One region of the Pseudonocardia sp. D17 genome, then DNA from elsewhere that is predicted to be linked to it. Evidence: riboswitches for the same ligand, from Rfam matches in the RefSeq annotation. Region 1 holds a riboswitch; each other region holds the start of a gene.
The links. Region 1 has a riboswitch for S-adenosylmethionine ahead of PSD17_RS35005 (ABC transporter ATP-binding protein). Riboswitches for the same ligand answer to the same signal wherever they lie in the genome.
Positions count from the first base shown of each region.

Region 2: it holds a riboswitch for S-adenosylmethionine, as region 1 does, so the genes downstream of both, PSD17_RS08235 (aminotransferase class V-fold PLP-dependent enzyme) here and PSD17_RS35005 (ABC transporter ATP-binding protein) in region 1, are expected to answer to the same signal.
Region 3: it holds a riboswitch for S-adenosylmethionine, as region 1 does, so the genes downstream of both, thrC (threonine synthase) here and PSD17_RS35005 (ABC transporter ATP-binding protein) in region 1, are expected to answer to the same signal.

Region 1 covers NZ_BPRG01000257.1:53,352-57,594, forward strand. The annotation lists gene PSD17_RS34990 (fumarylacetoacetate hydrolase family protein) at 1-17, shown strand, start outside; gene PSD17_RS34995 (alpha/beta hydrolase) at 120-1,073, opposite strand; gene PSD17_RS35000 (MarR family winged helix-turn-helix transcriptional regulator) at 1,189-1,653, shown strand; SAM riboswitch class I at 1,781-1,873, shown strand; gene PSD17_RS35005 (ABC transporter ATP-binding protein) at 2,118-3,794, shown strand; gene PSD17_RS35010 (LLM class flavin-dependent oxidoreductase) at 3,791-4,243, shown strand, end outside.
Region 2 covers NZ_BPRG01000044.1:23,518-27,760, reverse strand. The annotation lists gene PSD17_RS08240 (NAD(P)/FAD-dependent oxidoreductase) at 1-192, opposite strand, end outside; gene PSD17_RS08235 (aminotransferase class V-fold PLP-dependent enzyme) at 401-1,822, opposite strand; SAM riboswitch class IV at 1,864-1,977, opposite strand; gene PSD17_RS08230 (FAD-dependent oxidoreductase) at 2,054-3,217, opposite strand; gene PSD17_RS08225 (alpha/beta fold hydrolase) at 3,507-4,243, shown strand, end outside.
Region 3 covers NZ_BPRG01000234.1:72,134-76,376, forward strand. The annotation lists gene holA (DNA polymerase III subunit delta) at 801-1,787, opposite strand; SAM riboswitch class I at 1,917-2,037, shown strand; gene thrC (threonine synthase) at 2,047-3,312, shown strand; partial or broken gene PSD17_RS32085 (DNA internalization-related competence protein ComEC/Rec2) at 3,481-4,243, opposite strand, start outside.

The DNA of each region.
Region 1 (4,243 bases):
GGCAACGGCCTGCGTGAGGCCTGCGTGAGGCCTCCGTGCCGCCCCGCGACCGACGCGCCGTGCCGGTCGCGGGGCCGGCGGGATCAGCCGTGCGCCATGCCGGTCGCGAGCCGGCGGGATCAGCCGTGCAGGGCGGCCCGCAGGGTCCGGACCGCCTGGTCGATCGCGGCTTGCGCGGCACCGGAGTCGCGCAGCGCGTCGACCATCATGAAGTCGTGCACCATCCCGAGGTAGCGGATGGCGGTGACCGGGACGCCCGCGGCGCGCAGCTTGTTCGCGTACGCCTCGCCCTCGTCGCGCAGCACGTCGGCCTCGTCGGTGAGTACCAGCGCGGGCGGCAGGCCGGCCAGCTGCTCGGTCGTCGCCCGCAGCGGTGACGCGGTGATCTGCGCACGCTCGGCCGGGTCGGTCGTGTACTGGTCCCAGAACCAGCGCATGCCCTCGCGGTGCAGGAAGTAACCGGTGTCGTACCGCTCGTAGGAGCCGGTGTCGAAGTTCGCGTCGGTGACCGGGTAGAAGAGCAGCTGGGCGGCGAACCGGACGTCGCCGCGCTCCTTGGCCAGCAACGTCAGCGCGGCGGTCATGTTGCCGCCCACCGAGTCTCCGGCCACGGCGAGCCGGGTGCCGTCGAGCCCGTGCGCCGCGCCGTCGGTGCCGATCCACTGCGCCGTGCGGTAACCCTGTTCGATCGCGACGGGGTAGCGCGCCTCCGGCGAGGGCGTGTACTCGACGAACACCACCGCGACCCCGGCGCCGACCGCGAGCTCGCGGACGAGCCGGTCGTGGGTGTGCGCGTTGCCGAAGACCCAGCCGCCCCCATGCATGTAGAGCAGGGTCGGCAGCGCGCCCGTCGATCCCTGCGGTCGGACGATCCGCACGTCCACCGGACCGGTCGGGCCACCGTCGACGGACACCCACTCCTCGTCGACCGGGGGCTTGGGGGTGTCGCCGGACTGGACGTCGTCGACCGCCTTGCGGCCGTCGGCCGGGTCGAGCTGGTAGAGGAACGGCGGCGTCGCCGTGGCGTCCACGAACGCCTGTGCGGCGGGCTCCAGTACCGGGTTCTCGCTCATCGTCTGCTCCGATCGCTCGATGTGTCCGCGACGTCGGCCGCGGCCTCACAGCGAGAAAGCTATTGCCCAACTAACTTGTGCACAAGTTAATGTGGCGCGTGCTACTGTGGGACACGTGAGTGACGAGTCCCTGCTCCTCGACGACCAGTTGTGCTTCGCGATCTACGCGGCCTCGCGTGCGGTGACGGCCACCTACCGGCCGCTGCTCGAGGAGCTGGGGCTGACCTATCCGCAGTACCTCGTGATGCTGCTGTTGTGGGACAGGGGCCGCTGCTCGGTCAAGGAGGTCGGCGCTGCTCTCGAGCTCGACTACGGCACCGTCACGCCGCTGCTCAAGCGGCTCGCGGCGCTGGGGCTGGTCGAGCGCCACCGCCGCACCGACGACGAGCGCGGTGTCGACGTCGTACTCACCGCCGAGGGGGAGGCGCTGCGGTCCCGGGCCGCCGCGGTCCCGACGCAGATGGGTACGGCCTTCGGCCTGTCCGCGGCCGAGCGCGAGGACCTGCGGAAGCGGCTGCGGACGTTGACCCGGTCGGTGCACGCGTTCACCGCCGAGCGTGTGAGCCCCGCCACCGGATGACCCGGGCCGGGTGCATCCGCGCTGGCTCGGGGCGTACCGGTGTCGTCCCGCATGGTGGGAGCAGATGTCCGGATTGACACCGGTGGGGATCGGGTTCGTACTGTCGGACGACGACGGGCGACCGTCGGAACCATCCAGAGCGGCCGAGAGACCTGGCTCGACGACGCCGCAGCAACCCCCCGTGACCGGGCGAGGGTGCTCATGCCGGGAACGATGGAGGCGGTCGTGAGCACCTACCGGGGGGCCTACCGGCTCCACGTCGACCTGCTGCGGGTGACGAGCGCGAGCTGTCGGGGCTGACCGGCTCGTCCGCCCTGCCCACGTCCCGGGCTCGTCCGCTCCCCGCCGGTCCCGCCGCGCCGGGCACGCTCCACCCGGGCTCGCCCGAAGGACCCGACATCGATGCACCCGACCGCCCTGATCCGGCCACCGCGCGCCCCTCGGACCGCGACGGAGGTGCGCGCGTGAACGGGTCCACCGACCCGCTGCTGCGGGTCCGGGATCTCGAGGTCTCCTACCGGGCGGCCGGCGCCTCGCTGCCCGCACTCCGCGGGGTGTCGCTCGACGTGGCGCCGGGCGAGGTGCTCGCGCTGGTCGGGGAGTCGGGGTCGGGCAAGTCGACGCTGGCCCACGCCGTCGTCGGCCTGCTGCACGCCAACGCCACGGTCGGTGCCGGCAGCGTGCGGCTCGCGGGCGAGGAGGTGCTGGGCCGCTCGGAGAAGGCGATGCGCACGGTCCGGGGCCGGGTCGCCGGGCTCGTCCCGCAGGACCCGACGGTGTCGCTCAACCCGGTGCGCCGCATCGGGCCGCAGGTCGCCGAGGCGCTGCGGGTGCACGGCCTGGCCACGCGGCGCAGCGCCCCGGTGGCGGCCGAGGAGCTGCTCGCCAGGGCCGGCCTGCCGGACCCCGGCGTGCGGGCCCGGCAGTACCCGCACGAGCTGTCGGGCGGCATGCGCCAGCGGGTGCTGATCGCCATCGCGATCGCCGCGGGCCCCGCGCTGCTCATCGCCGACGAGCCCACGAGCGCGCTCGACGCCACCGTCCAGCGGCGCATCCTCGACCACCTCGAGGAGCTGACGCGCGAGTCCGGCACCGCGGTCCTGCTCGTCACCCACGACCTGGGTGTCGCGGCCGACCGGGCCGACCGGATCGCGGTCATGTCCGGTGGGCGGCTCGTCGAGCAGGGGCCGACCGAGCAGATCCTCGCCGGGCCGACCGACCCCTACACGCGCAGGCTGCTCGCCGCGGCACCCGGCCTCGCGAGCGCGACCGCCGCGGCCCGCGCGCCGGCCCGGCCCGTGGTCGCGACCCCTGCGGTGTCGGGGGCGCCCGACGAGACACCGCTGCTCGTGGTCCGCGACCTGGTCAAGGACTTCCCGCTGCCGCGCTCGGCCGGCCGCCGGGCGGTGCACCGCGCTGTCGACGGGGTGAGCTTCGAGATCCGTCGCGGCGAGACCCTCGGGCTGGTCGGGGAGTCCGGATCGGGGAAGTCGACCACCGCGCGGCTCGTGCTCCGGCTGGCCGATCCGACCTCGGGCACCGTCGAGTTCGACGGCACCGATGTCACCACGGTCCGCGGTGCCGCGTGGCGGGAGCTGCGGCGCCGGGCGCAGCTGGTGTACCAGAACCCGTACGCGTCGCTGGACCCGCGCTTCACGATCGCCGACGTGGTCGAGGAGCCGCTGCGCGCCTTCAGGGTCGGCACGCCGGCCGAGCGCCGCGAGCGCGTCGCGGAGCTGGTGGACCGGGTCGCGCTCCCGGCGTCGGTGCTGGCGCGCCGGCCCGTCGAGCTCTCCGGCGGGCAGCGGCAGCGGGTCGCGATCGCGCGGGCGCTCGCGCTGCGTCCCGACCTCGTCGTCTGCGACGAGCCGGTCTCCGCGCTCGACGTCTCCGTCCAGGCGCAGGTGCTCGACCTGCTGGCCGAGCTGCAGGCCGGGCAGGGCCTCGCGTACCTGTTCATCTCCCACGACCTCGCCGTCGTGCGCCGGATCGCCCACCGCGTCGGCGTGATGCGCGACGGGGCGCTGCTCGAGCTCGCCTCCACCGAGGAGCTCTTCGCCTCGCCGCGCGAGGACTACACCCGTGAGCTGCTGGCGGCCGTCGCCGGCAGCCGTTCGCGAAAGGTTCACGCAGCCTCATGAGCGCGCCGTCGTCCTCCGGGCCGTCGTCCTCCGGGCCGTCCTCCTGCGGGCCGGTCCCACTGTCGGTGCTCGACCTCTCCCCGGTCCCGGCCGGAGGCACCGCCACCGACGCGCTGCGGCACACCGTCGAGCTGGCGCAGGCCGCCGAGCGCGCCGGGTACCTGCGCTACTGGGTCGCCGAGCACCACCTCGCCACGGGCGTCGCGTCGTCGTCGACCCCCGTACTGGTCGCCCTGCTCGCCGCCGCGACGCGCACGATCCGCGTCGGTTCGGGGGCGGTGCAGCTGCCGCACACGGCCCCGTTGCAGGTCGCGGAACAGTTCGGGACCGTCGCGGCCCTGCACCCGGGGCGCGTCGACATCGGGCTCGGCCGGTTCGACCTGCAGAAGATCCTCGCGATGCACGCCGCCGGTCGCACCGGGGCCGCGCCGACGCGGGAGCCGGCACCC
Region 2 (4,243 bases), on a different contig from region 1:
GAGGTAGAGGAAGTAGTCGGTCGAGCTGACGACGACGACCTCCGCGTCGGGCAGCCGTGCGGTCAGCCCCTTCGCGGCCGCGAAGCCGGCGAACCCGCCGCCGATCACCACGATCCGCGGCCGTCCGCCCGTGCCGCAGCCGCCGGACCCTGTCGTCACCGGCCCGTTCCCGGGCCGGCCGTTCCTCGACATGTCGACGTCCGGCGTGCCGTTCCCCGTTGCGCCCACTGCATCCCCCGCGCTCGTCGTCGGACCGCCGTCGGACCGGAGGCCGTCGGGGCCGCGCGGTCCGCGCCGATGATTCTCCGGCGCCTACCCGTGCGTCGAGGGGTCGAAAAGCGGACGGCGGATCCGACCGGAGGATCCGGCCGGGAGGCGGCCGCGCGGGAGAGGGCGGGTGTCAGTGCCCGCAGCCGCGCCCGGCGCCGGTGACCTCGTCGCCGATGCCCAGGCCGAGCGGGTCGGTGTCCCGGCCGTCGGCCGTCGGCAGCCAGCGCCCGTCGACGCACTCGTAGGCCACGCCCGGGCCGTCGGTGACGAGCGTGCGCAGGGCGGCGAGGAGCCGGTCGACGTCTGCTGCCGTCGTGCCCAGGCCCAGGCTCGCCCGGACCGCACCCTCGGCCCAGCCGGTGAGGCGGGCCAGCAGCGGGTGCGCGCAGAACTTGCCGTCGCGCACCGAGATCCCGTGCTCGGCGGACAGGTAGGCGGCGACGAGGGCCGCCGGGTAGCCGTCGACGGTCAGGCTGTGCACGCCGACCCGGTCGGGCGCGTCGTGCCAGATCCGCAGGGTCCGGACGCCGGGGATGTCGGCGAGGCCGGCGTCGAGCCGCTCGGAGAGGGCACGCTCGTGGGCGGGAGCGGCCTCGTCGATCACGGCGTCCAGCGCCTCGCACGCGGTGGCGAGCGCGACGGCACCGGGGACGTTCGGGGTCCCGGCCTCGTGCCGGTGCGGGGCGGCGGTCCAGGTGACCTCGGCGGGGGAGCCGTCGCCGACGGCGTCGACCCGCACGACGGCGCCGCCACCCGCCAGGTAGGGCGTCGCGACGTCGAGCCAGTCGCGGCGGCCGACCAGGGCGCCGGTGCCGTAGGGCGCGTAGAGCTTGTGGCCGGAGAGCGCGACGTAGTCGATGCCCGTCGCCGCGATGTCGACCCGGCGGTGCGGGGCCAGCTGAGCCGCGTCGACGACGAGGCGGGCCCCGTGGGAGTGGGCGAGGTCGGCGATCTCGGCGAGCGGCAGCACCTCGCCGGTCACGTTCGACGCCCCGGTGATCGCGACGAGTGCCGTGGGCCGGGCCTCGAGAGCGGCCCGCAGCTGGGCGAGGGTCGCGTCGACGGTGGCCGCCGCGCGCAGCACCCGGTGCTCGCCGCCGCGCCAGGCCAGCAGGTTCGCGTGGTGCTCGACGTCGAGGCACAGGACCGCGCCGGGCACCGCCCCGGCCAGCAGGTTCAGCGCGTCGGTGGTGTTGCGGGTGAAGACGACGACGTCGTCGGAGCGGGCGCCGACGAACCGGCCGACGGTCGTGCGGGCCCATTCGAGCGCAGCGGTGCAGACGGTCGACGCGTAGCCGGCGCCGCGGTGCACGCTCGCGTGGTACGGGAGCAGCGCGGCGACCCGGTCGGCCACCGAGCGCAGGGCCGGGGCGCTCGCGGCGAGGTCCAGGTTGGCGTGCGCGACGGTCGTGCCGTCGACGAGCGGGACCGGCAGCCCGGTGCCCACGAGGGCCGGGAGACAGCTGGCTGCGGGGGCCGGGAGAGCGTGCGCCGCGACGTCGGCGGGGACGGTGGGCGCGGTGGGGCGGGCGGCCTGGAGCACAACGGACACGACGGACCTCCGGTCCAACAGGGACCCGGGGCGTGTCGGCGGGTCCGCGCTTGCCGACGCGCGTTCCGCGACGGCCTGGTCGTCACCCGGAGCACCCCGCCGCGGAGGAGGGTTGCCGGCCAGCGAGCCGGGGCTTGACGCTGGCGCTCTTGACCTGAGCGAGACCGTACGGGGCGGGCCGACGGGTGCGCAACCGTGGCGGCGGTCACATTCCGGGCGGTGTGAGTCGGGTCAGCGGCTCGCCGCGGGGCTGAGCGTGCGGGCCGTCGGCGCGTCGGCGGAGAGGTCGGCGACCATGCGCCCCAGGGCGGGCGCGACGGCGAACCCGTGTCCGGAGAAGCCGGCGGCGACCACGAGCGGACCGGTTCGGTCGACGAGGAACCCGGCGTCCGGTGTGGACACGAATGTGCACGAGCGCGGCGCCGGGTCGGTGGCGTCGAGGCCCGGCAGGTAGTGCTCGACGTAGCGCTGCAGCCGCGAGAGCTGCGCGGGCTCCGGCCGCGGATCGCGCACGTCGGGTTGCCAGTCGGGGCCCGTCCCACGGAACGCGACCTTGACCCCGATCCCGGGCACCCCGATCCCGTACACCGAGGCCGGCCACCCCTGCGCGGGTCCGATGTGGTGGATCAGGGTGGGCCACCGGACGTCGCCGACCACACACGGCGTCGCGCCGACGGGACGGAAGATCGTCGGCTGCTCCTCGGTGACGCGCAGCGCCGGCAAGGCCACGAGGTCGCCGATCAGCCCGGCGGTCCAGGCGCCCGCGGCGAGCACGACCCGGCGGGCCCGGATGGTCCCGCCGGGGATCGTGATCTCGGCCAGGTCGTCGTCCAGCACGTCGACCCGTTCGACGGGCGTCGAGTGCCGCACCGTGGCACCACGCCCGATGGCCGCGGCCGTCAGCGCGGCGACGGCCTGGTCGGCGCGCAGCCGGCCTGCCGAGTCCGGCTGGTGGAGCACGGGCCCGTCGAACCGCAGCCCCGGCCACAGCCGCGAGGCCTCGGCCGGCTCGAGCCACTGGTGTCGGATGCCGTGCGCGGCAAGCGATGCGGCCACGGCCGCGGTGCGCACGGGGTCGCCGTGGTCGATCCCGCCGGTGAGGTGCAGCAGCGCCGCGCCCGTCTCGTGCTCCAGCTCGCGCCACCGGTGCAGCGACTCGACCGCCAGCTCCACCTGAGCGGGCGAGGTGTGGCTCTGCCGGTAGATCCGGGTCGCGCCGTGCGAGGTGACGCGAGGGTGGCCCAGCTCGTCCTTCTCCAGGACGAGCACGTCGTGCCCGCGCCTGGCCAGCTGCCAGGCGGCGGCGGCGCCGATGACACCGCCCCCGATGACGACCACCTCCACCGACGCCGCCCGCCGTCCCGGCTGGGTTCGCGCATCGGGTGCAGGGGTCATGTGGCCCTCCGGGCGGTCGACGGGACGTGCTGGAGCGGACAGTCGTCGGCCGCGCTGTGCCCTGGTGCGCCTGCAGCGCACCGTGGGACCGTCGGGAGGAGGGCGGATGAACCGCGGTGGTCCGTCCGGGGACCCCGCGACGGGCCGCCCCGACTCAACCTGCCCGGTCCGACTGTGTCAAGCGTCGCAGCCCGGGTGGGGCACGTGTCCGGTCGCGGAGCGGCCATGGCGGGACGTCGTCGGGCACGGTGTCGTACGGTCGGGCATCCCGAAGAAGGAGCAGCCCACCGTGTCCGCAGCCGTCCCTGCCGCATCGACGTCGGCCGCCCAGCGTTCCGACACCGGCGTCCCCGCGTGGTTCACCGACGCCGTCGCGACCGAGGCGGAGCCCGGCGAGGTGCGGGTCGACGGTGTCGACGTCCGCTACCGGGCCTGGGGCCCGCCCGGCGACGGGTTGGTGCTGGTGCACGGCGGCGCCGCGCACGCGCGCTGGTGGGACCACATCGGACCGCTGCTCGCCCGGCCCGACGGCAGGCGCGTCGTCGCGGTCGACCTCTCCGGGCACGGCGACTCGGGCCGCCGCTCCGCCGGGTACGCGCTCTCGAGCTGGGCCGACGAGGTCATGGCCGTCGCCGAGGCCTCCGGCACCGGTCCGATGCCCGTCGTGATCGGGCACAGCATGGGCGGCATGGTCGCGCTGGTCGCGGCGCAGCGGCACGGCGAGCAGCTGGCGGGCGCGGTCGTCGTCGACACCCCGGTGCGCGAGCAGACGCCCGAGGAGACCGCGGCGCGGGAGCGGCGGGCGTTCGGCCCGCTGCGCGTCTACCCGACCCGGGAGGACGCGCTGAGCCACTTCCGGCTGGTGCCCGACCAGGACAGCGAGCTGCCCTACGTCGTGCGGCATATCGCCGAGCACTCGCTGCGCCCGGTCGAGGGCGGCTGGAGCTGGAAGTTCGACCCGGCCATGTTCGCGCGCACCGCGATGGCGCCCGGCGACCTCGCCGTCCCGGGCTGCCGGGTGGCGCT
Region 3 (4,243 bases), on a different contig from region 1:
GACGGCGCCGTCCGCACTGCGGACGGCGCCGTTGGTGTGTTCGCAGGACGCCCCCGCTCGCACTCCGGCCGCTGGCCGGGCCGAGTCGACCCGGCGAGGCCGTCAGGCGCCGTGGGTCGGGGCTGAGCGGGTCGGGGCTGAGCGGGTCGGGGCTGAGCGGGTCGGGGCTGAGCGGGTCGGGGCTGAGCGCCGGAGCTGGGGGCGGGCCGAGTCCGTGCGAGTCGTGGCCCTGCTGCGAGTCGAGGCCGCGCTCCTGGGCACGGGGAGAGCCTTGCGGTTGCGCGCGAGAACCCGAGCGCAACCTCACCGTCGTCCCTGGCCGATCGGCAGCTCAGGTTCGCGCGAGAACCCGAGCGCAACCCCACTGTCGCCCTCGGCCCGATCGCCAGCACTCAGGTTGCGCGCGACGGCCCGCACGCAACCCCACCGTCCTCCCCCAGGCCCGATCGCCAGCACTCACGTTGCACCGACTCGCCCGCACGTAACCCCACCGCCGCCCCCGGCCCGACGGCAGCACTCAGGTTGCGCCCGACCGTCCGCGCGGAACCTCGCCGTCCTTCCCGGCCCGATCAACAGCACTCAGGTTGCGCACGACGGCCCGCGGGCAACCTCGGCGTCGTCCCCGGCGCAGTGGACAGCGCAGCGGTCGCGCTCGGGGACGGGGCCACGCCTCGGGCGCACGCGGCATTCGTCGGGAGGCTCTGGGATCACGACCGGGCTCCGCACTGTAGCCGGCGGCAGTGCCCGGCGAGGTCCACGACGAGGGACGGGGCGACACCCGACCCGCGAGCAGGTGCGGGTCAGCGGATGTCGCGGGCGTCGATGATGCGACGCACTGCGCGCTCCAGGGCGAACTCCGGGTCGGCGGCCGCGCCCTTGACGTCGGCATTGGCCTCGGCGGCGGCCGCGAACGCGACGGTGAGCCCCTCCGGCCGCCACGACCGCACCTGCCCTTGCGCCTTGCGGATCTTCCACGGTGGCATCCCGAGGGTCCCGGCGAGCCGGTTGGGGTCGCCGCGTCCGGCCGCACCGACCTTCGCCAGGGTGCGGACGGCGTCGGCGAGAGCGTCGGCGACGAGCACCGGCGCGACGCCGAGCACCAGCGCCCACCGCAGCGCCTCCAGCGCGCCCTCGCGGTCGCCGGCCACGACCTTGTCCGCGACGGTGAACCCCGTCGCCTCGGCCCGGCCGCGGTGGTAGCGCCGGACGGCCTTCTCGTCGACGACCCCGCCGGTGTCCGCAACCAGCTGGCCGGCCGCCGATGCCAGCTCCCGCAGCTCCGAACCGACTGCCTCGAGCAGCACGTCGACCGCGTCGCCGGTGATCTTCCCGCCGAGCCGGCGGACCTCGGCCCTGACGAAGTCGGCCCGCTCGGCCGGGCGGGTCAGCCGCTCGCAGCGGGTGACGGCCGCTCCGGCCTTGCGCAGGTCGTCGGCGAAGGACTTGCCACGGGCACCACCCTGGTGCTGCAGGACCAGCACGATCCCGTCGGCGGGCTCGGCGGCGTAGCGAAGTACGGCGGCGACCATGTCCTTGCCCGCCTCCTGCGCCGCGGAGAGGACGACCACGCGCCCCTCGGCGAACAGCGACGGGCTGAGGTGCTCGGCCAGCTCCTGGGCGTCGACCTCGCTGGTGCGCAGCCGCCGGACCTCGGTCTCGGGGTCGGCCGCGCGCGCCCGGACGACGACCTCCTGCACGGCCCGCTCGGCGAGCAGCTCCTCCTCGCCGATGACGAGGTTGACGGGCTCGGGGCGGCCGTCCGAGGCGGCTGGGGTCACGTCCACCATCGTCGCCCACGACGGGCCGCAGCCGTGACCCGCCTCCCACATCACGGACCATGCCTTCGCGAGGACGACGCCGGTGTCGTACGGTAATGGGTGAACGTGACCGCGGTCTGCCGCGGGACAACCGAATATGGCTCATCCAGAGGGGCAGAGGGAACGGCCCGTTGAAGCCCCGGCAACCGGCGTCGCACGACCATCGCGCGTGACGATCACGGTGCCAATTCCGACCCGCACGTCGCGGGGAAGATGAGGAGATCTTCCGATGACCCTTACTGCCGCTGCGCAGACCACCTCCCTCGATCTGGGCCCCGCCCGAGCCCTGTCTTGTCGTGAGTGCGGCCACGAGACCCCGCTGGCCGCGGAGTTCGCCTGTCCCGAGTGTTTCGGGCCCCTCGAGGTGGCCTACGACTTCCCGGCGGTGACCAGGGAGTCGATCCAGGCCGGCCCGCAGTCGATCTGGCGCTATCGCGACCTGCTCCCCGTGCCGTCCGACGTGCAGTCGCACCCGAACACCGAGCCCGGGATGACCCGGCTGATCAAGGCCGACCGGCTGGCCGCCGCGCTGGGTGTGCGGTCGCTCTGGGTCAAGGACGACACCGGCAACCCGACGCACTCGTTCAAGGACCGCGTCGTCGCCGTCGCGCTCGCCGCCGCCCGCGAGCTGGGCTTCACCGTGCTGTGCTGCCCGTCGACCGGGAACCTGGCCAACGCCGTCGCCGCCGCGGCCGCCCGCGCGGGCTGGGACTCCGTCGTGCTGATCCCCTCGTCGCTGGAGAAGGCCAAGGTCCTCACCACCGCGGTCTACGGCGGCACGCTGCTGGCCGTCGACGGCAACTACGACGACGTCAACCGGCTCGCCACCGAGCTCGCCGCCGAGCACGAGGAATGGGCGTTCGTCAACGTCAACGTCCGTCCGTACTACGCGGAGGGCTCGAAGACGCTGGGCTACGAGGTCGCCGAGCAGCTCGGCTGGCGGCTGCCCGAGCAGATCGTCGTCCCGATCGCGTCGGGGTCGCAGCTGACCAAGGTCGACAAGGGGTTCGCCGAGTTCGGCAAGCTCGGCCTGGTGGATGCGACGCCGTACAAGGTGTTCGGCGCCCAGGCCACCGGCTGCTCGCCCGTCGCGAAGGCGTTCGAGGACGGGCACGACGTCGTCCAGCCCGTGCGGCCGGACACGATCGCCCGCTCGCTCGCGATCGGCAACCCCGCCGACGGCCCCTACGTCCTCGACGCGGTCCGCCGCACCGGTGGCGCGATCGGGCACGTGTCCGACGACGAGGTGCGCGACGGCATCCAGCTGCTCGCCCGGACCGAGGGCGTGTTCGCCGAGACCGCGGGCGGTGTCACCGTCGCGACCGCGAAGAAGCTCATCGAGGCCGGCAAGATCGACCCCGACGCCGAGACCGTCCTGCTCATCACCGGTGACGGCCTGAAGACCCTCGACGCCGTCGCCGACCGGGTCGGCCCGACCGCCACGGTCGCGTCGAGCAGCAAGGCCGTCAAGGAGGCCCTCGCCGGGCGCGGCTGATCCCGCCCGCACCGCCCGTCGAGATCGTCGGCGGCGGGCGGGCAACGGGTCGCCACGGGAGACGACGGCCGGGCGCTCCGGCTCGTCCCCCGCGACGACGGCCGTGTCGCCGTCGTGATCGGTGCGGCGGACGACGACGCCCGCGCCACTGAGCACGGCGAGCAGCGGTTCGTTGGGGTGGTGGTAGGTGTTGCCGGCCCCGACCGACACCAGCGCGACGCGCGGCGCGACGGCAGCGAGGAACTCCCGCGACGAGTAGCGCGAGCCGTGGTGCGGCACCTTGAGGACGTCGGCCTGCAGCGGCACGTGCGAGGCGAGCAGATCGGCCTGGGCCGCGAGCTCGACGTCGCCGGTGAGCAGCACCGATCCGGCACGGGTCTGTGCCCGCATCACCAGCGACCCGTCGTTGACGGCGGTACCGTCGTCGGGATCGACGTCGGGCGCCGGGTGCAGCGGTCCGAGCACGTCGATCACCAGCGAGGGCCAGCTCAGCCGCCTGCCGGGGTCGAGAGTGACGACGGTCGTCCCCGCCCGCGCAGCCTGCGCCTGAATCCTGCGCAGCGCTGCCAGAGGCTGCCGTGACGGTCCGACGGCGATGCCCCCGACCGTTCGCCCGCGCAGCGCGCCCGCCATCCCGCCGACGTGGTCGGCGTGCAGGTGGCTGACGATCACGAGATCGAGGACGCGCACCCCGAGGCGGGCGAGGCAGTCGTCGGTCGGGCCGTCGTCGGGACCCGCGTCGACGAGTACCGCGTGCCCCGGTGAGCCGGTCGCCAGCACGAGCGAGTCGCCCTGCCCGACGTCGCACACCACGACGGCCCAGCCGCCCGGCGGCCAGCCGACCGGGACGACCCTCGTCGGCACCAGGACGAGCAGCAGCCCGACGAGAACCGCGAGCAGCAGCGCGCGGACCCGCCGGGAGCGGGTGAGC